4 regions of the Vibrio maritimus genome follow, and region 1 is predicted to be linked to each of the others. Evidence: predicted binding sites of a transcription regulator. Region 1 holds the regulator's gene; each other region holds the start of a gene.
What was found. Region 1 encodes CRP, which controls carbon source genes, mostly activating them, when cyclic AMP is high. Its sites were predicted from a motif close to TGTGANNNNNNTCACA; they were not measured.

Region 2: a site for CRP is predicted at 2,392-2,407, ahead of LY387_RS02985 (NupC/NupG family nucleoside CNT transporter). Genes of this name have one in related genera too.
Region 3: a site for CRP is predicted at 3,639-3,654, ahead of rppH (RNA pyrophosphohydrolase). Genes of this name have one in related genera too.
Region 4: a site for CRP is predicted at 4,380-4,395, ahead of LY387_RS02020 (CTP synthase). Genes of this name have one in related genera too.

Annotation. Positions count from the first base shown of each region.
Region 1 covers NZ_CP090438.1:293,006-299,074, reverse strand. Annotated here, with positions in the region: gene LY387_RS01355 (PLP-dependent aminotransferase family protein) at 1-1,215, shown strand, start outside; gene LY387_RS01350 (hydrolase) at 1,212-2,189, shown strand; gene LY387_RS01345 (YheU family protein) at 2,263-2,475, shown strand; gene LY387_RS01340 (phosphoribulokinase) at 2,603-3,472, shown strand; gene crp (cAMP-activated global transcriptional regulator CRP) at 3,716-4,348, shown strand; gene LY387_RS01330 (DUF1338 domain-containing protein) at 4,421-5,212, opposite strand; gene astD (succinylglutamate-semialdehyde dehydrogenase) at 5,223-6,069, opposite strand, start outside.
Region 2 covers NZ_CP090438.1:652,356-658,424, forward strand. Annotated here, with positions in the region: gene LY387_RS02965 (ABC transporter ATP-binding protein) at 1-34, opposite strand, end outside; gene LY387_RS02970 (BMP family lipoprotein) at 149-1,144, opposite strand; gene LY387_RS02975 (DUF5363 family protein) at 1,459-1,584, shown strand; gene LY387_RS02980 (TatD family hydrolase) at 1,574-2,347, shown strand; gene LY387_RS02985 (NupC/NupG family nucleoside CNT transporter) at 2,552-3,817, shown strand; gene deoC (deoxyribose-phosphate aldolase) at 4,281-5,057, shown strand; gene deoA (thymidine phosphorylase) at 5,321-6,069, shown strand, end outside.
Region 3 covers NZ_CP090438.1:590,001-596,069, reverse strand. Annotated here, with positions in the region: gene LY387_RS02700 (sulfite exporter TauE/SafE family protein) at 1-696, opposite strand, end outside; gene ptsP (phosphoenolpyruvate--protein phosphotransferase) at 718-2,967, opposite strand; gene rppH (RNA pyrophosphohydrolase) at 2,970-3,488, opposite strand; gene mutH (DNA mismatch repair endonuclease MutH) at 4,111-4,776, shown strand; gene LY387_RS02680 (DUF6482 family protein) at 4,792-5,097, opposite strand; gene LY387_RS02675 (NADP(H)-dependent aldo-keto reductase) at 5,243-6,069, shown strand, end outside.
Region 4 covers NZ_CP090438.1:427,542-433,610, reverse strand. Annotated here, with positions in the region: gene LY387_RS02030 (Ldh family oxidoreductase) at 1-1,070, opposite strand, end outside; gene eno (phosphopyruvate hydratase) at 1,277-2,578, opposite strand; gene LY387_RS02020 (CTP synthase) at 2,654-4,294, opposite strand; gene mazG (nucleoside triphosphate pyrophosphohydrolase) at 4,457-5,263, opposite strand; gene relA (GTP diphosphokinase) at 5,519-6,069, opposite strand, start outside.

The DNA of each region.
Region 1 (6,069 bases):
GCCTATGCGGAGGTAGAACGAAGAGGCTTAGTAGAGGCAAAAGTGGGGGCTGGCACCTATGTCTCCGATACCAGTAAACCAAGCTGGGTGTTCGAGCAAAGCACAGTGGCACAAGGCGAAATGAATTTTGGCTATAACATTCCGCCTCTGCTCGACAGAGGCGATATGCTAAAACAAGCCATGCAGCGCATCTCAAGCTCGAACTCGCACCTCAACCAATTGATGCTTTATCAGCCACCCGCTGGACTTGATGCACACCGCAGCATTGTCGCTAAATGGCTCAATGAAAAAGGCATCAAGCTCGCCGCACATAGGATGTTGTTCAGTTCAGGCGCTCAGCATGCGATTCAAATGGTGCTCGACACCTTCACTCGCGCAGGCGATACCGTCTTAGTCGAAAAGTACACCTACCCTGGCGTGATTAGCTTGGCGCGTCAGAATCAGTTGACGCTCAAGGGCGTAGATATGGATGAGTTCGGCATCACGCCAGAGTCTCTAGAGGTTTGCTGCCAACGCTACTCTCCGCGTTTTATCTACTTAACACCCACACTTCAAAACCCAACCACCGCCATTATGCCTGAAGAGCGCCGCCGCGATATCTTGCGTATCTGTGAGTCCTATGATGTCTACGTGATTGAAGATGAAATAAACGGCCTGCTGCTAGAAAAAGCCCCTGCGCCCATGGTGAACTTCGCGCCTGAGCGGGTTATCCATATTGGTGCTTTCTCAAAGTGTCTCGCACCGGGTTTGCGAGTGGGTTATATGAGCGCTCCAGAAAAGCTGTATCAGCACCTCGTGATGACACTGCAAAACCATAGCTGGATGATAAGCCCGCTGCTCACTGCCCTAACCTGTGAGATGCTGACCTCAGGTGATGCCGAGCGTAACCTCAACATCATTCACAATGAGATGAAAAAGCGCATCGCTGTTGCAGTAGACGCACTGAGCGAGTTTAACCTTCGTTACCAGCAAGGTGGGTTTCATGTTTGGCTAACTCTACCTGAGCACTGGCGACTGAGTGAGTTTGTCAGCAGAGCGGCAGAGCAAGGCGTTATCGTCAAATCAGGTGAGCTGTTCGCACCTCCTGGCGGTTCCGTCGCGCCTGCGGTGCGTCTGTCGCTTAGCTCACCTCAAACGATCGAACAGCTACAATTAGGCGTAGATACTTTAAAAACATTACTACAATCCAATCCCGTAAGTGAATTTACGTTATGAGCAGCAAACACTTTATCGCCGCCAAAGGGCTAGCCAATCCACACATCCAAACGCTTATCCCACGCTTTGTGCGCCGCAAAGCTTTGTTTGAGCCAATTTGGGAAACGCTCGACACCCCAGATGGGGATTTTGTCGAGTTGGCATGGAGTGAAGATCCCCATGGAAAAAGTGCCCAAGGCAAGCCTGTGTTTATTCTATTCCATGGCTTAGAAGGCTGCTTTTACAGCCCCTATGCCAATGGACTGATGCACGCCTTTGCTAAGCAGGGCTGGCTGTCCGTCATGATGCACTTTCGCGGCTGTGGGCCGAATCCGAATCGACTTGCCAGGGCTTATCATTCCGGTGAGATTGGTGACGCAAGACAGTTCATTGAGCTTTTGGATCATCGTTACCCAAATAGTAAAAAGGTTGCCATAGGCGTTTCCCTTGGCGGCAATATGCTCACCAACTATCTTGCTCACTATGGTAATGATACTAAGCTGAATGGTGCGACCGTCATCTCTGCCCCGCTCGACCTCGCAGCGTGCGCGAGACGTATAGAACAAGGCTTCTCTAAGGTCTATCGCTCTTACCTGCTCAGCTCAATGAAAAAGAATGCGCTTAACAAACTTCATCTACTGAGTGAAGTTCTCGGGCTGACCGAAGAGCGCATCAAGAACATGAAAAAACTCTACGAGTTCGATGATTTGATCACTGCACCTCTGCATGGATTCAAAGGTGCCGATGACTATTATCAGCGCTGCTCTGGTCTACCTCGCCTACGAGAAATCACGGTACCGACCCAGTTTATTCATGCCAAGGATGACCCCTTTATGACACACGAGGTCATTCCAACCTTTACACTTCCCAACCATATCGACTACCAATTGCTTGAGCGAGGTGGTCATGTCGGTTTTATGACTGGCAGTCTCAGGCGCCCGCGTTTTTGGCTAGAAGAGACCCTGCCAAGTTACTACCAGCATCTGATTGATTAGCCAAAAAGAGCAACCACACCATTTGTGAATCAGCAGTGGTATAATCCTGCGGTCATAGAATTGAGAGGTATTTATGATCATCCCATGGCAACAAATTGACGCAGATACGCTGGATAACCTTATTAAAGAGTTCGTGCTGCGCGAGGGCACCGACTATGGTGAGTCGGAGGTGTCGCTAGACGACAAGGTTCGCCATGTTCGCAGCCAACTCGAGAGCGGTGAAGCCGTCATCGTGTTCTCTGAGCTGCACGAGACCGTCGACATTAAATCTCGTCGCGCGCTGTAATTTTTCGGTAGCGACGTAAGTAGCTGCTATATTGAAAGGCTATTGAACTGAAATTGGCCCATAAGGTCTAACTCCTTATGTGAGTTAGCAAATTTATAACGACAATTACAAATACACAGGAAGTGTTATGTCAGCAAAACACCCGATCATTGCTGTAACGGGCTCCTCTGGAGCTGGAACGACAACAACGTCAGAAGCATTCCGCAAGATGTTCAACATGATGAGCATCAAGCCTGCGTTTATTGAAGGTGACAGTTTTCACCGTTTTACGCGTCCAGAGATGGATATCGAGATCCGCAAGGCAAAAGAGCAAGGCAAACACATCAGTTACTTTGGTCCTCAAGCCAACGATTTCCCAGCCCTAGAAGAGTTTTTTCGCAACTATGGGCAAAATGGTACGGGGCAGTTTCGCCGCTACCTGCATACCTTTGATGAAGCCGTACCCTACAACCAAATGCCAGGCACCTTTACCCCGTGGCAAGACCTGCCAGAAAATAGCGATGTACTATTTTACGAAGGCCTGCATGGCGGCGTCGTCGACGGTGATGTGAATGCCGCTCAGCACGTTGACTTGCTGATTGGCATGGTGCCTATCGTTAACCTTGAGTGGATTCAAAAGTTCGTGCGAGATACCCGCGATCGCGGTCACTCAAGAGAAGCGGTCACCGATTCGATTGTTCGTTCAATGGATGACTACTTAAGCTATATCACGCCACAGTTTTCGCGTACTCACATCAACTTCCAGCGTGTACCCACCGTCGATACCTCCAACCCGCTCAACGCCAAAGGCATTCCGAGCTTGGATGAGAGCTTTGTGGTGATTCGCCTACGTGGTATCAAGAATGTCGACTTCCCTTACCTGCTCGCTATGATTGATGGCTCATTTATGTCTCGCCACAACACCATAGTGGTCCCTGGGGGTAAGATGAGTTTTGCGATGGAATTAATCGTCAGGCCAATACTTCAACAGCTCATAGAAACTGGCAAAATAGGTTAGGTTTTGTGAGCCGAATCTCGATGATTTTTTATACCGTGATCATGTGCACAGTTTTGTATAGATAAATGGGCTTATGACACGATTAAAATCAAGAAAAGTGGCGCAAAAAAGGATACTATTTCTTTGAAACAGAAGATCGCTTGCGCCATCTTCAAAGTGCTTTTATGCTAGTAAGTCTTAACAAACGGGCTTGCTAACAAATATGGAAAGCAGCAAGCATACCCTGCAGAGGAAGTAAGATATATGGTTCTAGGTAAACCTCAAACCGACCCAACGTTAGAGTGGTTCCTTTCACACTGCCACATTCACAAGTATCCATCGAAGAGCACGCTTATCCACGCGGGCGAGAAAGCAGAGACGCTTTACTACATCGTAAAAGGTTCTGTAGCGGTACTTATCAAAGATGAAGAAGGCAAAGAGATGATCTTGTCTTACCTTAACCAAGGTGACTTCATTGGTGAACTAGGCCTGTTCGAAGAAGACCAAGAACGTACAGCATGGGTACGAGCAAAATCACCTTGTGAAGTTGCGGAAATCTCATTCAAGAAGTTCCGTCAGCTTATCCAAGTTAACCCAGACATTCTAATGCGCTTATCTGCTCAGATGGCAAGTCGTCTACAAGTGACTAGCCAAAAAGTAGGTGACCTAGCGTTCCTAGACGTAACGGGTCGTATTGCACAGACGCTACTAAACCTAGCGAAACAACCAGATGCAATGACTCACCCAGACGGCATGCAAATCAAGATCACTCGTCAAGAGATTGGCCAAATCGTTGGTTGTTCTCGTGAAACAGTAGGTCGTATTCTTAAGATGCTAGAAGAGCAGAACCTAATTTCTGCACACGGTAAGACTATCGTGGTTTACGGTACTCGTTAAGAGCGCGTCGCAAGATTTAAAAAGCCACCTTCGGGTGGCTTTTTTGTTTTTGGGGTTTGGTATTTTTGGAGACTACTGATGCGTACTCTCAAAAATTTTGTCCGCCGAAGCAGCAACAAAGCCTTGATAGTAACTGCCATCGGCTAACTGATAGCGCTTAGCAAACTCATAGAATCCACCAGGAATCACCTGATCACCATCAGTAAATGCCACGGACACTTTGTCTGCCATCGTCGAGGATTGCTCCAAAAGAACCTCTGGTGAGCCTTTTACCTCACCACCTGATTCATTTATCGCAAACCCTGCATCACGAAGGTGCTGGTTTACGCCAACGACCTCGGCAAAGCGATCAAGCTGGTTCACGCTCACCGTAAAGTGATTCGCGCCATAACCATGAGCGGCAAGCCATGAAGCGTACTCACTTTCTTGCGCCAGTGTTTGGAAGTCTTGATAGCTTAGATCCCACAAGCGGCCACCATATAAAAACTCAGCAGAAGATAGCTTAGCGCTGTCCACCTGAGCCACTAGCTTGGCCACGATATCTTGTAGCGATTTAGAGCACTCTTCTACTCGCAATTCACTGATAAACACCTTAGGAAGCAAAGCATTGCTATGTTCTAGGTGAATCGCGGTCAGCTTTTTGGATTCAAAATCGTAATGGCCACTCACCTCGTAACCAAGGTCTAGAAACGGCTTAGCCAGCGTGTCGATACCCAGCGGTGCAACATTAAAGGTTCGCAGAGCAATATGGTCATTGATGAGCGACTCATCTTCTCTCAGCAAGTCATGAACCTTGTGAGCTGAAGGACATAAGCGAGTAATGTAGTCTTGCCACAAATGGCCAAATAACGCGTCAACAGTCATATCCAGATCCTTATAGTTCAATGCCAGGGCTCAGCGTCGCAGGAAGAACGGTGTTATCGCCTTCCATCGATGCCATAGGGTAAGCGCAGTAATCCGCTGCGTAGAACGCACTTGGGCGAAGGTTGCCAGAAGCGCCCGGACCACCAAACGGCGCATCACCGCTCGCGCCGGTTAGCTGACGATTACGGTTTACAATGCCTGCTCGGATGTGGTCTGTGAAGTATTGCCACTCCTCATCGCGCTCTGAGATAAGACCTGCCGATAGACCAAATCGAGTGTCGTTAGCCAGTTCTACCGCTTGCTCTAGGGTCTCGTAGCGTAACAGTTGTAGCAGCGGCCCAAAGTACTCTTCATCAGGAAGCTCAGCGATATCTGTCGCATCTAGTAGTGCTGGGGTCACGAACGCCGCATTCAAGCGTTTTGCTTCGACTAAGCTCTTACCGCCTAGCTTCACCAGTTCAGCCTGCGCTGCAATAATATGGTCTGCGGCCTGCTCTGAGATCTGTGGTCCCATAAATGGTGCAGGCTCTGCAAACGGCTCATCAATGCGAATCTTCTTAATGGCTGACACTAAGCTTTCTACTAATTGATCACCTTTTTCACCAAATGGCACATAAAGGCGTCGTGCGCAGGTACAACGCTGTCCAGCACTGATGTAGGCCGATTGCAAAATGGTGTACACCGCTGCATCCACATCACCAAACGCTTCACTGACAACAAGTGGGTTGTTACCACCCATCTCAAGCGCCAGCATCTTGCCAGGTTGGCCCGCAAATTGACGATGAAGAATATGACCTGTATTGGCACTACCCGTAAACAACACGCCATCGATGCCCTTTGAATCAGCAAGAGCAATA
Region 2 (6,069 bases), 360 kb from region 1:
TGAGTTCGATGGCAATAGATTGTCCATGTGTCACTAGATACTGCCTTATAATTATACGCCGCTGTTTTTAGGCAGCGGCGTTGTTATATTTGAACCTAGGTTATTGATAAATAACTACAACATAGGTTTTCATTCTGAGTGTATGAGGTTAGATGTTACACGTGTTGTCAGACATGTAGTCGTGAACGGCGATCTTGCCTGATACGATGTCAGCTTTAAGGCCGTCTAGGTACTCTTTCATTTCTGGTGTGATTAGATCTTTGTTGTAGTCATCGTATGCCCACTCAACCGCACCTTCTTTAAGACCTAGCACCTTGATGCCTGCTTCCCAGTTACCTTGCTCAGCTTCTTCCCACGTGTTGTAAGCGGCAACGCCTACCTTCTTAACCATTGACGTCAGCATAGTGCCTGGTTGTAGGTGGTTTTGGTTTGAGTCAACACCGATAGCTAAGTTGCCCGCATCTTTCGCTGCTTGGTAAACACCCATACCTGTGCCGCCTGCTGCTGCGTAGATAACGTCCGCGCCTTTAGAGAACTGAGATTTAGCAAGCTCAGAGCCTTTCGCTGGGTCAGCAAATGCTGCTGGCGTAGAGCCTGTCATGTTTTGGAAGGTTTCGATTTGTGGGTTTGCGTATTTCGCACCTTGGCGGTAGCCGCACTCAAACTTACGAATTAGCGGAATGTCCATGCCACCTACGAAGCCAACCTTCGCAGTTTTTGATGCTTTAGCGGCAAGTGCGCCGACTAGGAATGAACCTTCATGCTCTTTAAATACAATAGATTGCACGTTTGGCTTATCAACCACCATGTCGATGATCGTGAATTGAATGTCTGGGAATTCAGTGGCAACCTTTTCTACCGCTGAAGCCATGTTGAAGCCAACAGCAACGATTGGTGTGAATCCACGGCTCGCTAGACGGCGCAGACCTTGTTCGCGCTGTGCTTCATTCTGTGGTTCAAATTCACGTACCTTAATGCCTTTATCTGCATTGAAGACTTTTACACCATTTTGGAACACGGCTTCGTTGAATGATTTGTCGAATTTACCGGCTGTATCGTAAACCACTGCTGGTTTTGCTGCGAATGCACCAAATGAAGTAACTGCCACTGCGAGTGCAGACATTTTTAGAATAGTTTTTTTCACGATCAATTCCCTTATAGTGTCGAATGATGGGGCATCATTGACGATTCGATAGGCTAGGCGTATCCAAAATAACTTGCCTAGAAAGTAGTCGTTTGTAAAAACATGATCTGGCCAGCCACAAGCAAACCGAACAGTTTACAAACAATGCGTGCCATTTTATCGTTTGCTTGTGCAAAAAAAACGCTTTGCATGGCAGCATTGAGGTATAAGTCACAACTTAGTGACAAAACTCTAACTATTGCAGCTATCCTTTGTATAGCGTGGCGCGACGCGCTAAATGCTGCAATCGATTACACCTTTTTTTTGGAGTCATGATGTTGAAGTTAATGAAGAAATGGCTAAAGAAGTATGACGAATGGTGTGCCTCTCTCGGTCTCACTCCAGAGAACAAACGCAGCTGCGTTCCATACAAAAAAGAGCCCAACCGCGATGATAGATAGTCACTGTCATCTCGATCTACTTGCGGATAAAAAAGAGATCCAACAGGTACTTCTCGATGCGAAGAGCGCTGGTGTACAGAAAATTGTTGTCCCTGGGATCAATGAAGCGAATTGGGAGCGAATTAGAAAGCTCTCGACAGACTACGACCAGATCCATTATGCATTAGGCTTTCATCCGCAGTTTTTGGATGGTGTTACGAAAAGCAGTCTCGAGCGACTCGCTCAACGGGTTGAGGAACAGGTTCCAGAAAAATGTGTGGCGATTGGCGAGTGCGGGCTCGACTTTTATCAGGGTCGTGTAGGTGAAGCCTTTCAAAAGCAGGTTCTAGAAGCTCAGATAAAGTTAGCCAACCACTGCAAGTTGCCAGTATTACTCCATTGTCGAAAGGCTCATCAAGACCTTGTGGTATTACTTAAACAAACTCAGCCGAAATATGGCGGAGTTGTACATGGCTTTAGTGGCAGTCTGCAACAAGCGATGGACTTCGTAAAACTGGGTTTAAAAATTGGCGTAGGCGGTGTCATTACCTACGAAAGAGCAAAGAAAACACGCGCGACGATAGCGGCTTTGCCTTTGGAAAGTTTGTTAATAGAAACAGACGCACCTGATATGCCATTAAGTGGTTATCAGGGCAGTCCTAATGAGCCTAAAATGATAAGTTTGGTGCTATCTTCTTTAATTGAGTTGAGAAATGAATCCGAGCAAACGGTTGCCTCACAATTGGATGTCAATAGCAAATCTACGTTTAAATTTTGTGATTAAAATTGACTTAAATTGTGAATTCGAAAACGTTTGCAGAGCTCAATTGTGAGATCGATCACAAATCTCAGTGTATCTCCCATGTGTTCAGAACGAAAGTGTGAGGGGGGTACTACTTTCTTTTCTGTGGGTTTGTATAATCGCCCCCGCTTTTGAGCTTCAATTTTTGTTACACGCCAAATTTATTATATAAGGAAGTCATAAACTATGAGCCTGTTTATGAGCCTGGTTGGTATGGTAGTGCTTATTGCAATCGCAGTACTACTATCGGATAACCGCAAAGCTATTAATATCAGAACTGTGGCTGGCGCATTTGCTATCCAATTTGCACTAGGTGCATTCGTTCTTTACGTACCTTGGGGTCAAGAGATCCTACGTAGCTTCTCTGACGCTGTATCTAGCGTGATTAACTACGGTAACGACGGTACGTCATTCCTATTCGGTGGTCTTGTTTCTGACAAGATGTTTGAAGTATTCGGCGGCGGCGGTTTCATCTTCGCTTTCCGTGTACTACCTACACTAATCTTTTTCTCTGCGCTAATTTCTGTACTTTACTACCTAGGTGTAATGCAGTGGGTTATCAAGATTCTTGGTGGCGGTCTGCAAAAAGCGCTAGGTACATCTCGTGCGGAATCTATGTCAGCAGCAGCTAACATTTTCGTAGGTCAAACCGAAGCACCTCTAGTTGTACGTCCTTTCGTACCTAAGATGACTCAATCTGAGCTATTCGCGGTAATGTGTGGTGGTCTAGCTTCTATCGCTGGTGGTGTACTTGCAGGTTACGCTTCTATGGGCGTGCCAATCGAGTACCTAGTAGCAGCATCTTTCATGGCAGCACCTGGTGGTCTTCTATTCGCTAAGATCATCAAGCCTGAAACGGACGAGCCAGTAGAACAACTACACAGCATGCAAGCTGAAGGTGAAGACAAGCCAGCTAACGTTATCGACGCAGCAGCGGGCGGTGCATCTGCAGGTCTTCAACTAGCGCTGAACGTAGGTGCAATGCTAATCGCATTCATCGGTCTTATCGCTCTAGTTAACGGTATGCTTGGTGGCATCGGTGGCTGGGTTGGTATGCCTGAGCTACGTCTAGAAATGATTCTAGGTTGGATCTTCTCACCACTAGCATTCCTACTTGGTGTGCCATGGTCTGAAGCGACAATCGCTGGTGAGTTCATCGGTATGAAGACGGTTGCGAACGAATTCGTAGCATACGCGAACTTCGCACCATACCTAGGTGAAGCAGCTCCAGTTGTTCTTTCTGAGAAAACTAAAGCAATCATCTCATTCGCTCTATGTGGTTTTGCGAACCTTTCTTCTATCGCAATCCTACTAGGTGGTCTGGGTAGCCTTGCACCTAAGCGTCGCGGTGATATCGCTCGCATGGGTGTGAAAGCAGTAATCGCAGGTACGCTATCTAACTTGATGGCAGCAACGATTGCTGGTTTCTGTCTAAGCCTTGCTGGCATGTAATTGCTCGCGTTAAGGTAATTAGTATATAGACGCCGTATTAAATCGCCCCGTAGCAAGAAATTGCTGCGGGGCTTTTTTGGTTTTTGGGGGCCAGAAAACCTCAATAGTCCTTTTGGGATAAGGGATGAATGATGGACAACGGAACTTTTTTGAGATACAAACCGTTTGCGTTTTAATCGGTACTACCGTTTTTGAGATCACTCCTATACTGTATAGGCTACTCAGTAACTCATCGTGTGTTTAAGGTAATGACACAGACAATTGATGAGTTATTCAGCCAGAGCCAGTTCTCACCACAGATAGGAATCAGGTGATCTAAACGAGCAGGTACTGTGCGGTGACAGGGATAGCAATTGGTGAGGCAGCGAATTTGCCGAGCCGAGTCTTCAAGGAACCAAGTCCGTTCATTTATTGCTGACGTGTTTGTCAGGTAATTAATTGAATATATTGACCGGAGATAGAAATGAGCGATTTAAAATCAGCAGCTCTACGTGCACTAAAACTTATGGATCTAACCACGTTAAATGACGACGACACTAACGAGAAAGTGATCGCACTATGTCATGACGCGAAAACGGCTGTGGGTAACACAGCTGCGATCTGTATTTACCCTCGCTTTATTCCTATTGCTAAGAAAACCCTTCGTGAGCAAGGTACACCAGATGTACGTATCGCGACGGTGACTAACTTCCCACACGGTAACGACGACATTGAAATCGCAGTAGCAGAAACCAAGGCTGCAGTTGCTTACGGCGCAGATGAAGTAGACGTGGTGTTCCCATACCGCGCACTTATCGCTGGCAACGAAGAAGTAGGTTTCGAGCTAGTGAAACAGTGTAAAGAAGCGTGTGGCGATATTCTTCTGAAAGTTATCATCGAAACCGGTGAGCTAAAAGAAGAAGCTCTAATTAAGAAAGCATCAGAACTCTGTATCAAAGCAGGTGCTGACTTCATTAAAACCTCTACAGGTAAAGTGCCAGTTAACGCGACTCCAGAGTACGCTCGCATGATGCTAGAAGTGATTAGCGATATGGGCGTTGCTAAGACCGTTGGTTTCAAACCAGCTGGTGGCGTGCGCACTGCGGAAGACGCGGCTGCTTACCTAGCAATGGCAGACGAAATCCTAGGCGCAGACTGGGCAGACAACATGCACTACCGCTTTGGTGCATCAAGCTTACTGACCAACCTATTGAATACATTAGAAGTAACTGACGAGACGGCGGATCCAAGCGCTTACTAAGTTACTTTGCGGGATTTGGGGTTTCGCGATTGACCTGACCCCTCCTAGCCTCCCCTTACTAAGGGGAGGAACCACTGGCTCGCTAGCGCATCGCCCTATATTCAAAAATATAGGCGACGCGACGATAGGAGCGAGCCCGAGGTTCTCCCCCTAATATAGGGGGAGTTAGAGGGGGTATAAAACGCCTATCTAAACCATCCACACGCCCGCAACTTCTACCCTACACTTATTTTGTACTTCAGCACTTCGCTGTGGAGGCACTAATGTATTTACCTCAAGAAATTATTCGTAAAAAACGCGACGGTCACGAACTGAGCGCGGAAGAGATCAACTTCTTCATTCAAGGTGTTGCGAAAGACACGGTATCGGAAGGTCAAATTGCAGCATTTGCGATGACCATCTTCTTCAATGAAATGACCATGCCAGAGCGCATTGCGCTGACTTGTGCCATGCGCGATTCTGGCATGGTTATCGACTGGAGCCATATGAATTTTGGCGGTCCGATTGTCGATAAGCATTCAACCGGTGGCGTGGGGGATGTTACCTCGCTAATGCTTGGTCCAATGATTGCAGCTTGTGGTGGCTTCGTTCCTATGATTTCAGGTCGTGGTCTTGGCCATACAGGCGGCACACTGGATAAGCTTGAAGCTATCCCAGGCTACAACATTACCCCGACTAATGAGGTATTTGGTGACGTAACGAAGGAAGCGGGTGTCGCAATTATCGGTCAAACCGGCGATCTCGCACCAGCTGATAAGCGCGTTTACGCGACACGTGATATCACGGCGACGGTTGACAACATTTCGCTTATTACAGCGTCTATTTTGTCGAAGAAGTTGGCTGCGGGCCTAGAATCTCTAGTGATGGACGTAAAAGTCGGCTCTGGCGCCTTTATGCCAACCTACGAAGCATCAGAAGAGCTTGCAAACTCAATTGTTGCAGTGGCAAACGGCGCGGGTACAAACACGACTGCGATCCTCACTGATATGAACCAAGTACTGGCATCCTCGGC
Region 3 (6,069 bases), 300 kb from region 1:
ACGAGTCGTAATCATCGACGTCGCGGCAATCGCAAATAACGCGGGCAAATAGACGTAGCCGACGCTGTACTCTGGTAAACCGTCCACTTTCGCACCATGAATCACGAACCCTATCATACCGGCAATCGCAATCACACAACCACACACTGAGGATGAGCCTACTGCTTTACGCATTTCGACACCGTGTTTGCTCAAAAATGGCACCGACATTGAGCCACCGCCAATCCCGGCTAGACTGGAAATCATGCCAATACCCGCACCGCAACATGTCGTCACCGCAGGTGAAGGCAGCGAACGCACGGATTGCGACTTAATCGATAAAAACATCTGAATGGCGAGCATAAGCACAATAAACGCGAACACTTTCGGCAGATAGTGAGAGGGAATCCACTCAGCAACATAAGATCCAGCAAAACCACCGATGACGACACCAGGCATCAACCACTTAATAACAAACAGATCTACGTTTCCCAATTTGAGGTGATTCAGCGCAGAAGAGCCAGAGGTAATAATGATAGAGGCAAGCGAAGTAGCCAACGCAATGTGCATCACCACATCACTGGATATGTGAAACTTCGGCAGCAAAAACGCCAGTGCGGGCACCACAATAAGTCCACCGCCAATCCCTAAAAGACCAGACATGGTCCCTACTACAGCGCCAAGCAGCAACAAAAGCAGTATTAATTCGTAATTCACAAAACGACCAAAATAGTAAAGTTAAAATTTGCCTGCACGAATAAAGCCCGCGAGCCCTTTATTCTCGAAGTATTCGCGCATCTGATTGTAGATGGTTTTACCATAAGGTTGCATCAGCGCTTTGTCAGCAAGTTGCTTAAGCTCATCAAGCGAGCTTTGTTGAAGCAAATACTTTACCTTAGCAACGTTTGAGGTGTTCATACTTAACGTGTCATACCCCAAACCAACAAGCAGCAGTGCACCAATAGGATCGCCTGCAAGCTCACCACAAATACAAACAGGTAGATGATAAGACTGACAGGTTGCAAATATATGTTTCATCGCTGCCAATACGGATGGATGCAAGGTTTCGTAGATGTCGGCAACCTGAGCATTATTTCGATCAACCGCTAGCAGATACTGGGTTAAATCATTGGTTCCCACCGAGACAAAGTCGACCCGCTCAGCCATAAACGGCAAGATGTAGAGCATAGAGGGCACTTCGATCATCACACCTATTTCCGGCTTCTTCACCTTAGGGTGCTCAACGAGAACCTCTTGATAAGCTTGTTCAATCAATGTCGCGGCATCATCAAACTCTTGCACCGACGACACCATGGGCAAGAGGATACTCAAATTATCAATGCCGACGCTGGCGCGCAACATCGCCCTGATCTGAATAAGGAATATATCAGGGTGATCCAGTGTGAAGCGGATACCACGCCAGCCCAAAAATGGGTTGTCTTCATCAATTGGCAGATACGGCAGCGCTTTATCTCCACCAATATCTAGCGTTCGCATCACAACTCGCTTGCTTGGATAAGCACTCAGGACAGAACGATACTGATGTAGCTGCTCTTCCTCAGATGGAAACTGCTGCTGAAGCAAGAACGAGATCTCGGTTCGATATAATCCAACACCGTCTACGTTCTTATTAATAGAAATACTGGTATCGGCACTCAAACCTGCGTTGAGCATCACTTGGATACGCTGACCATCTTTGGTAGCAGCTTCTAGCCCCGCGGTTGACTCCACCATCTGAGACAACTCAGATTCTTCCGTTACCAACTCACGATATTCAGAGAGCAATTCATGGCTCGGGTCTGGGAATATTTCACCGCTGTACCCATCAACGATACCGAGCTTGCCACTAAGCAGTGCAGGGTTGGTGTTTACGCCCATTACAGCAGGAATACCCATTGCACGCGACAAAATCGCTGCGTGCGAGTTGGCAGCCCCCTCAAGAGAGACGACTGCGAGCAGTTGTTCTTTAGGGATAGAAGCGAGAATCGAGGCGGTGAGTTCTCGAACGACAAAGATCACCGGCTCACTAAATTCATGAATCGGGTATTCAGTATCATGTAAGAAAAACAGCAGGCGCTGTCCAAGCTCTTTCACATCCTGCGCACGTTCACGTAGATAGACGTCAGACATTTTTGCAAAGCGATTAGCGTAACTCTCAACCACTTGTCGTAAGGCCCAATCGGCCTTATCGCCTTTTTGAATCTGCGCCTTGAGATCATTTCTCAACATAGGATCGTTGAGCAAGTGGGTAAAGAGATCGAATATGGCTAACGCGTCTTTGTTCAGCTCGAGATCGAGCTTTTTACGCATACGCTTAAAATCGGCCAGCGCATTCTCAATCGCCACAGAAAGAAGCTCTTGCTCTCTAGCAACATCAAGAGTAGAGGCGGGAAAAACATCACTAAGATCAGGCTGAGTGTTGTCCCACCAAATCGGGCCTATGGCCACACCGGATGACGCGCCAATACCTTTAATCACAGGGACTGCGTTGTCGTCAAAGAATCCATGTCCTTGAGCGATAGCGTGGGCTATCAAAACCGCAACCTGCGCAGCCAGCGTGACAAGGAAAGACTCTTCCATTTCACTAAACTGACGGGATGTTTTTTGTTGCACGACCAATACGCCAAGTACTTGCTTGCGATGAATAATTGGTGTGCCTAAGAAGGAGTGGTAGACATCCTCACCAAGTTCTGGGAAAAACTTGAAAGCAGGGTGTTTAGCAGCTTCGGCTAAGTTGATAGGCTCTGCTGTACGCTTCACCAACCCCACCAAGCCCTCATCAAAACCGATTTGGATTGTGTCACCCTCAAAGGTGAGGCCTTGAGTGGCCATCAACTCTAAGCGCTGCTTATCTTTGTTAGCAAGGTAAATCGTGCAGCACTCGGTGTTCATGGCTGCACATGTTTGTTGTACTAACATCTCGAGGGCCGCATGCACGTCTTCAACCTTTGAAACGTGCTCAACTATATCCCTTAGTTGCGATAGCATACTTACCCTCTTCGATGCTTTCTTTTGCCTTTAAATTTTCGTTCCTTAAACGGCATTGCCAAGGATGCAAATTCTTTCATCGCTCGGCGATAGACATCACGCTTAAAAGAAACGACTTGTCTTACTGGGTACCAATAGCTCACCCAACGCCAACCATCAAACTCAGGGGTATTACCGCGCTGCATGTTGATCTTGGATTCATCACAATCCAGACGCAGTAAAAACCATTTCTGTTTTTGCCCAATACAGACAGGTTTCGAATCCCAGCGAACCAAGCGCTTGGGTAACTTATATCTTAGCCAATGGCGACTGACCGCAACGACCTTGACGTCGTTCTTAGTGAGCCCCACCTCTTCATACAGTTCTCGATACATGGCCTCTTCAGGGGATTCACCTTCGTCAATACCGCCCTGAGGGAACTGCCATGAGTGTTGTCCGTATCGTTTAGCCCAGAAGACCTGACCATGGTTGTTACAGATTACAATACCAACATTCAGTCGGTAACCATCGCCATCTATCACTGGCCAACCTCAATTAAATTTTCATTACCTTGATTTTTCCACATATCCCCAACTTGAGCAAACTTAAGGATGTGTAAATTTGAACAATTCCCAGTTCTTTGAGAACCATTGGATAAGATTCGAACAAAACGCCAGTTATCAACATAGCAATGAGACCTAGACCACATTTATTCACCTTTTCTGTGAATAACTGTGTGCAGAATCTTTGATCTCTAGGAAAAACTCAACTTAGTATAAAAGCCCTAGAAAAGCCAATAATGCACCAATTAAATTTTACCACCATAAATTCAGTAACTTAAATTAACATTGATCATTAGTTTTTGAACTGGCGATTTAAAAATTAACGAAGAGATCAGATCGGTTAAAGATCAACCACAAGCTAAATTATCCACATCGAATTTGATAAGATTCATACAAACCCTGATATATCAAGTGTTTTATAGGCACAATACCACTGATTATTTATACAGAAGTCGATAAATCACCGGTATTTACCATCCCACCTGTGGATAAGTCATTAATAGATCAACTTTCCACCAGAGTGATCTCTTTTTGTACAGAGCACAAATACGCTAACGTGGTAAACTCAATCTCGTCTATCCAGCCAACTGTACTAGCAAACATGAAAACGACTCCAGCTACAGAATCAGAACTGCTCGAACGTGCTCGCAGCATCGCAGGTGTGTCATTTGGCGAACTTGCCGAGCAAGCAAATATGAAAGTGCCTGAAAATCTCAAACGAGATAAAGGCTGGGTGGGACAACTTCTCGAATGGCATCTTGGTGCCACGGCTGGCAGTAAGCCGGTTCAAGACTTTCCAGAAATCGGTGTCGAGCTAAAGAGCATTCCTGTCGGCTACAACGGTAAACCTCTAGAATCAACTTTTGTGTGTGTTGCGCCCTTGACTGGCATCACAGGTTTGACTTGGGAAACGAGTCACATCAGAAACAAACTATCTCGCGTGCTATGGCTGCCAGTTGAAGGTGAACGTGAAATTCCGGTCGCAGAGAGACGAGTGGGTTCTCCACTTATCTGGAGCCCGTCAGAAGAAGAAGAGACGCTGCTGCGCAATGACTGGGAAGAGTTGATGGATCTTATCGCGCTTGGCGGGGTCAACCAAATAACAGCCAGAAGCGGCGAGGTATTACAAATACGCCCGAAAGCCGCCAACAGCCGCGCTAAAACCGAAGCTTATGGTGCGAGCGGACAGCCAATCAAAACCCTACCTCGAGGCTTTTACCTCAGGGCAAAATTTACTAGCTACATACTAGATACTTATTTCGTCTAACATCTGCCCTGGTTTTCAATGCAGATTCAGTTCAATGTCGCAATACCGGTTCATCTCAGCGCTTCCGCACTCATCATAGGCATTATGAAGTCGCAAATATGCTTTCTCGACGCCTAGACGGGTCAGAGCTTCTTTTACCGAGTCTAAAGACTCGTAATGGATCGGCTCATCGTCTTCTTTGATCGGTTCAAGTTTGTGCTTGTATTCCACTGCAAGTAGATAGTGTGAAATATCAGCACAACCAATTACGAACACTCTAGGCGGTTTATAAGAATCTTTGTGGTGTCCATGTAACCATCGATCGAGCTGATGCTTTTGCATAGTCCACCTCCTTCTCTTTTGTGGATAATGCTTTACTGATAACTCTCAGTTTAGCCAATAAGTGGCTAGTTGCGCATTTATTGAACAGATCTTTTATAAAAACGGGGTATAGTGGAATCAAACAACGACAAGCAAGGATGGCTCAATGAAATACCACAAGCTCCCACATTCTTCGCTCGAAGTGAGCAAAATCTGTTTAGGTACCATGACCTTTGGTGAACAGAACAGCAAACAAGATGCATTTGACCAGTTGGATTATGCCGTTGAGCGTGGCGTCAATTTCATTGATACCGCAGAGATGTATCCCGTCCCACCTAAACAAAAAACTCAGGGATTGACGGAGTCCTATATCGGCGACTGGTTATCTCACTCAGACAAGCGCCAAAAAGTTATTGTCGCCACCAAGGTTGCAGGCCCACGTAACGTACCTTACATCCGCGATAATATGAGCTTAGATCGACGTAACATTCACCAAGCGATCGATGACAGCTTAACGCGCTTGAAGACTGACTATATCGACTTGTACCAATTGCACTGGCCACAACGGAAAACCAATTGCTTTGGCCAGCTCAATTACCCCTACCCTGAAAGCAATGAGGAAGTCACACTTATTGAAACGCTAGAGGCGCTCAATGAGCTCATCAAAGCTGGAAAGATTCGTTATATCGGTGTCTCGAATGAAACCCCATGGGGGGTGATGACGCTCCTTAAGCTCGCTGAAAAGCACGATCTACCGAGAATCATCTCAATTCAAAACCCTTACAACCTACTGAACCGCAGTTTTGAGGTGGGTTTATCAGAAATCAGCCACCATGAAGGCGTCGAGCTGCTCGCCTACTCTCCCCTCGCTTTTGGCTGCTTGAGCGGTAAATATCTTAATGGACAAAAGCCCACAGGCGCTCGCTGTAGTCTATTTGAACGCTTCGTCCGTTATTTTACGCCGCAGGGCATCGAAGCAACACAAGCTTATGT
Region 4 (6,069 bases), 130 kb from region 1:
CCGTCCCAGTGAGCGTCCATTACTTGGTGCTCATCAGTTGCAGTTGCAAGCGCTTTTAGACCCCACTCATCTGGGATGAATACTTCGTTGAAGCCAGCGCGTGGACGGTTTTCTTTGATCGCTTTAACGAACATGTCTGACTTACGCTTCACTTCTTCGATTGGACCGAAGTGGCTTGGGTCGATCACTAGGATGTAAGAACCGCCTACTGGACATGGTGCATCTTCCATAGTGAAGAAGTCACTTGGTACCGCTGGAAGCTCAGGAGCAATCTTACCTTTCGGGTTGATGATTGCTGTCATTACTTCGTTCCAGATGTTTAGCGAGTACAGACGTGGCGTTAGGAACGTCCATGGTGCTTTACAGTCAGCAACGCGGCCGTAACCTTCGATTAGCGAGCCCCACTTACGAGCGTCAGCCGTTAGCTCACCCGTGTCTTGGTCAACAAGTGCAGCAACGTGTAGGTCGCGGTCGTTAACGATAGCGTCGCAGATGTGAGAGTCGTAGCCTTCGCCGATCATGATAGACGTAACTAGTGGTAGTTCTTCACCGCCAACTAGAGCCGCATCGAACGGAGGGCAAGACATTGCTGGATCCATGCCGCCGAATGGAGCGTTTAGAGGTACAGAGTTGTTTGAAGACATCGCAAACATGCCTTCTTTCATTGCCATCTGTGTGTAGTTAGAGAAGTTGCCGCCGTCACAGTGATCGTAACCGAATACAATTGAGATACCGTGCTTGCGTGCTTTCTCGATAGCCGTTTGAGCCATCAGCGTACATACGTAGTGACCAGAAGACTTCTTACCGTTGTAAACAGCCCAAGTATCACCTTCAGACTCGATTTCTGGAGTCGTAGTCGTATCTAGGATGCCCGCTTCGTAAGGAATAGTTACCGCTTCGATTACACCCAGACCTTGGTGTAGTTTACCCTGTAGGCCACCTACAAGTAGGTTGTGCGCTAGGATATCAGCGTGAGCTTGAGAGGCACCGATGTGCTTCCAAGATTCAGAAACGATAAATGAGAAATACTCGTTGTTAAACGTCGTAGTAGGGCTGCTAACTTTAGCCATGGTAATGTCCTCTGTATAAGTAGGAATACGTTTTTATGAAAACTATAGCTACTTTAAACCATGAGACGAAATCCAGAAGTAACATACTGGATGCTGTTACTTAAACTGTTACTCGTTTTGACGACACATCTCCCGTTTTCGCTGGCCTAAAACCAAAAAAAGCCGCTCAAATGAGCGGCTTTCTATCAGTCAGTAAACATCAAGAATTAAGCTTGACCTTTAACTTCTTTAAGACCGTTGTAAGGTGCTTTTTCACCTAGAGCTTCTTCGATACGAATTAGCTGGTTGTACTTAGCAACACGGTCAGAACGGCTCATAGAACCAGTCTTGATTTGACCTGCAGCAGTACCTACCGCTAGGTCAGCGATAGTTGCATCTTCAGTTTCGCCAGAACGGTGAGAGATTACAGCTGTGTAACCTGCGTCTTTAGCCATCTTGATAGCAGCTAGAGTCTCAGTTAGAGAACCGATTTGGTTGAACTTGATAAGGATAGAGTTAGCTACGCCTTTCTCGATACCTTCAGCAAGGATCTTAGTGTTTGTAACGAATAGATCGTCACCTACTAGTTGAAGCTTGTCACCTAGTAGTTCAGTTTGGTGCTTGAAGCCATCCCAGTCAGACTCGTCTAGACCGTCTTCGATAGAAACGATTGGGAATTGGTTAGCAAGCTCAGCTAGGTAGTGGTTGAACTCTTCAGAAGTGAAAGTCTTACCTTCGCCTTTCATGTTGTAGATGCCAGCTTCTTTGTCGAAGAACTCAGATGCTGCACAGTCCATAGCTAGAGTTACGTCTTTACCTAGTTCGTAACCAGCAGCAGCAACAGCTTCTGCGATAACTTCTAGAGCTTCAGCGTTAGACTTAAGGTTAGGAGCGAAACCACCTTCGTCACCAACTGCAGTGCTGTAGCCTTTAGACTTAAGAACTTTAGCTAGGTTGTGGAATACTTCTGCACCGATACGTAGACCTTCTTTAAGAGTCTTAGCACCAACTGGTTGGATCATGAACTCTTGGATGTCAACGTTGTTGTCTGCGTGCTCACCACCGTTGATGATGTTCATCATTGGTAGAGGCATAGAGAACTGACCAGCAGTACCGTTTAGCTCAGCGATGTGCTCGAACAAAGGCATGCCTTTAGCCGCTGCAGCAGCTTTAGCGTTTGCTAGAGAAACAGCTAGGATAGCGTTCGCGCCGAACTTAGACTTGTTGTCAGTACCGTCTAGGTCGATCATTACTTGGTCAACGTCAGCTTGAGCTTTAGCGTCTTTACCAACTAGAGCTTCAGCGATTGCACCGTTCACAGCTTCAACAGCTTTAAGAACACCTTTACCTAGGAAACGTGCTTTGTCACCGTCACGTAGCTCAAGAGCTTCGCGAGAACCAGTAGATGCGCCAGATGGAGCCGCAGCCATACCTACGAAACCGCCTTCTAGGTGAACTTCAGCTTCAACAGTTGGGTTACCACGTGAGTCGATGATTTCACGACCTAGAACTTTAACGATCTTAGACATTAATGTTTCCTCTCATTAAATATAAATGTCAAATTTAGGGCAGCCGCACAACCTTCGCTGCCGCCCGTATCCTTTTTACTCTTCTTCAGTACCGCGCTGGTACTCACCTGCTGCCTTAACAAAGCCAGAGAACAGTGGGTGACCATCGCGTGGTGTTGAAGTGAATTCTGGGTGGAACTGCGCAGCGACAAACCATGGGTGTGCTGGGTTCTCGATCACTTCAACCAGTTTCTTGTCTGCTGACAGACCAGAAACTTTAAGACCTGCTTTTTCAATCTGAGGACGAAGTACGTTGTTCACTTCATAGCGGTGACGGTGACGCTCGTGGATCTTCGCGTTGCCGTAAAGTTCGAAAGCTTTTGTGCCTTTCTCAAGGTGACATAGCTGAGAACCTAGACGCATTGTACCGCCAAGGTCTGAGGTTTCAGTACGTTCTTCAACTTTACCTTCACCATCAACCCACTCTGTGATCAAGCCTACCACAGGGTATTTCGTCTCTTTGTTAAATTCTGTTGAATGTGCGCCTTCCATGCCCGCTACGTTACGAGCGTATTCGATAAGCGCCACTTGCATCCCTAGACAGATACCTAGGTAAGGTACTTTGTTCTCACGTGCGTATTGAGCTGCGCGGATCTTACCTTCTACACCACGATCGCCAAAGCCACCTGGTACAAGGATAGCGTCTAGACCTGCTAGTGCTTCTTCACCTTTGCTCTCAACATCTTGTGAGTCAACGTACTTGATCTTCACGTTCAGACGGTTCTTAAGACCTGCGTGCTTAAGCGCTTCGTTCACCGACTTGTACGCATCTGGAAGCTCAATGTACTTACCAACCATACCGATAACAACTTCACCCGTTGGGTTCGCTTCTTCGTAGATAACCTGTTCCCATTCAGATAGGTCAGCTTCTGGAGCGTTGATGCCAAAGCGAGTACAAACAAGATCGTCAAGACCTTGCGATTTGATAAGCTGAGGGATCTTGTAGATAGAGTCTACATCCTTCATTGAGATAACCGCTTTCTCTGATACGTTACAGAACAAAGCGATCTTCTTACGCTCGTTTGCAGGGATCATGCGATCGCTACGGCAAACAAGAATATCTGGTTGGATACCGATAGATAGAAGCTCTTTTACAGAGTGCTGCGTTGGCTTAGTTTTCACTTCGCCCGCTGCTGCTAGGTAAGGAACGAGAGTCAGGTGCATGAACATTGCACGCTCACGACCAAGCTCAACCGCTAGCTGACGGATTGCTTCCATAAATGGTAGAGATTCGATATCACCAACGGTGCCACCAACTTCAACGATCGCAACGTCATGGCCTTCAGAACCAGCGATTACACGATCTTTAATAGCGTTTGTGATGTGTGGGATAACCTGAATAGTCGCACCTAGGTAGTCACCACGACGCTCTTTACGTAGAACGTCAGCGTAAACACGACCAGCAGTAAAGTTGTTGCGTTTTGTCATCTTGGTACGGATGAAACGCTCGTAGTGACCAAGGTCAAGGTCAGTTTCAGCGCCATCTTCCGTGACGAACACTTCACCGTGCTGAGTTGGGCTCATTGTGCCTGGATCAACGTTGATGTAAGGGTCAAGCTTCATCATGGTCACTTTAAGACCACGTGCTTCTAAAATTGCTGCAAGAGATGCTGCTGCAATACCTTTACCTAGAGAGGATACTACCCCGCCAGTAACAAAAATATAATTTGTCGTCATGTTTAACCTGAAGTTGGTTGAATGAGGGAAAATGGATTTCTTCTGGACGGGATGCAAATATACCAGAAGCCCTTTACCGCCACAACGTGAAACTTATCACATTCAAAATTTTTATTTTTTGCTTCAAATCAATAGTAGAAACTTACACCAGCGAGAAGTGGTTCACAAATCCGAGCTGTTTTCTTGTTTTTTTACATCATTCCAAAACGCATCTAGCTCGTTAAGGCTAAAGTCTGTCAATAACTTACCTTCGCCCGCAACACGGGCTTCTACACCCTTAAATCGGCGTGTAAATTTGTCATTGGCTTTTCGCAGCGCCACTTCAGGATCTTTCTTCAAGTGACGAGAAAGGTTCACCGCGGCAAACAACAAATCGCCCACTTCTTCTTCCAGTTTGTCTTCGTTTACATCGACTTGTATCGCTTCTTCAACGACCTCTTCGATCTCTTCTTGAACCTTCTCAACCACAGGCCCAAGTGCATCCCAATCGAAGCCAAATTTTGCGCAACGTTTCTGTATTTTGTTGGCTTTAGAAAGTGCAGGAAGCGACTGTGGTATTGAGTCTAGAATACTTTGCGCGGTTTTGCCTAGTTGCGCTTTTTCCTTCTCTTTCTCTGCTTCCCAGTTGGCGTTGATCGCCGCTTCATCTTCAAACTCGACGTCAGAAAAAACGTGCGGATGACGGCGGGTAAGCTTCTCGTTAAGCCCTTCAACTACCTCATTAAAATCAAACAGCCCCTGCTCTTTCGCCATCTGGCTATAAAAGATGACTTGGAACAGCAAGTCGCCCAGCTCTTCTTTTAGATTCGGCCAATCTTTGTTGTGAATCGCATCCACCACCTCAAAGGTCTCTTCGATGGTGTGAGGAACGATGGTTTCGAAGGTTTGCTTTCTATCCCATGGGCAGCCTTTTTCTTCGTCGCGGAGCTGCGCCATGATGGTGAGGAGTTGGTCTATGGGTTGGGTCATGTTGGGTTCCTGGTTACGACAAGGGCGAGTGTGGTAGCACTCGCCCTTGGTTGTGTTTTTTGGTTTGTTAGGGGTTGGGAGCGCGTGGTTTTACCCCCTCTAGCTCCCCCTATATAGGGGGAGAACTACGGGCTAGCTCCTATCGTCGCATCGCCTTGTAGAATAGGCTACGCGAGAGCGAGCCTGAGACTCCTCCCCTTACTAAGGGGAGGCTGGGAGGGGTAAAATCCACCGAACCTAAAATAGTACGCCCAACTACCCCAACCGCTTCACATTCATCACATCTTTAATCTGCTCAATACGCTTAGTCACGCGCGACAACACCTCAATATTGTTCACTTCCAGATCAAAGTCCATGATAGACAATTGACGCTTGTAATCACTGCGACTCTTCATGCTAGTCACCTTAATCTTTTCGTTGGTTAGCAAGGTCGTGATGTCTTTCAGTAGACCGCCACGCTCCATCGCCTCAACACGAATCGTTAAGATGTATGAACCAACAAATCCGCTGCCCCATACCGTATCGATAATACGCTCTGGTGCGTGATGACTAAGCTCTTCAAGCTGCTCACAGTCAGCGCGGTGCACTGAGATACCGCGCCCTTGGGTGATATAGCCTTTGATCTGATCGCCTGGAATTGGCTGACAGCAGCGCGCTAAGTGAGTCATTAGGTTATCGACACCTTCCACCACCACCGCATCTTTATGCGGGCGGCTTTGGGCGGGTGCTTTATTCTCAGACTCTTGCAGCCTTTCTAGCGCTTGCTGATCTTCTTCTTCCGCCGTTGGCTTGTTCACCAAAGCGT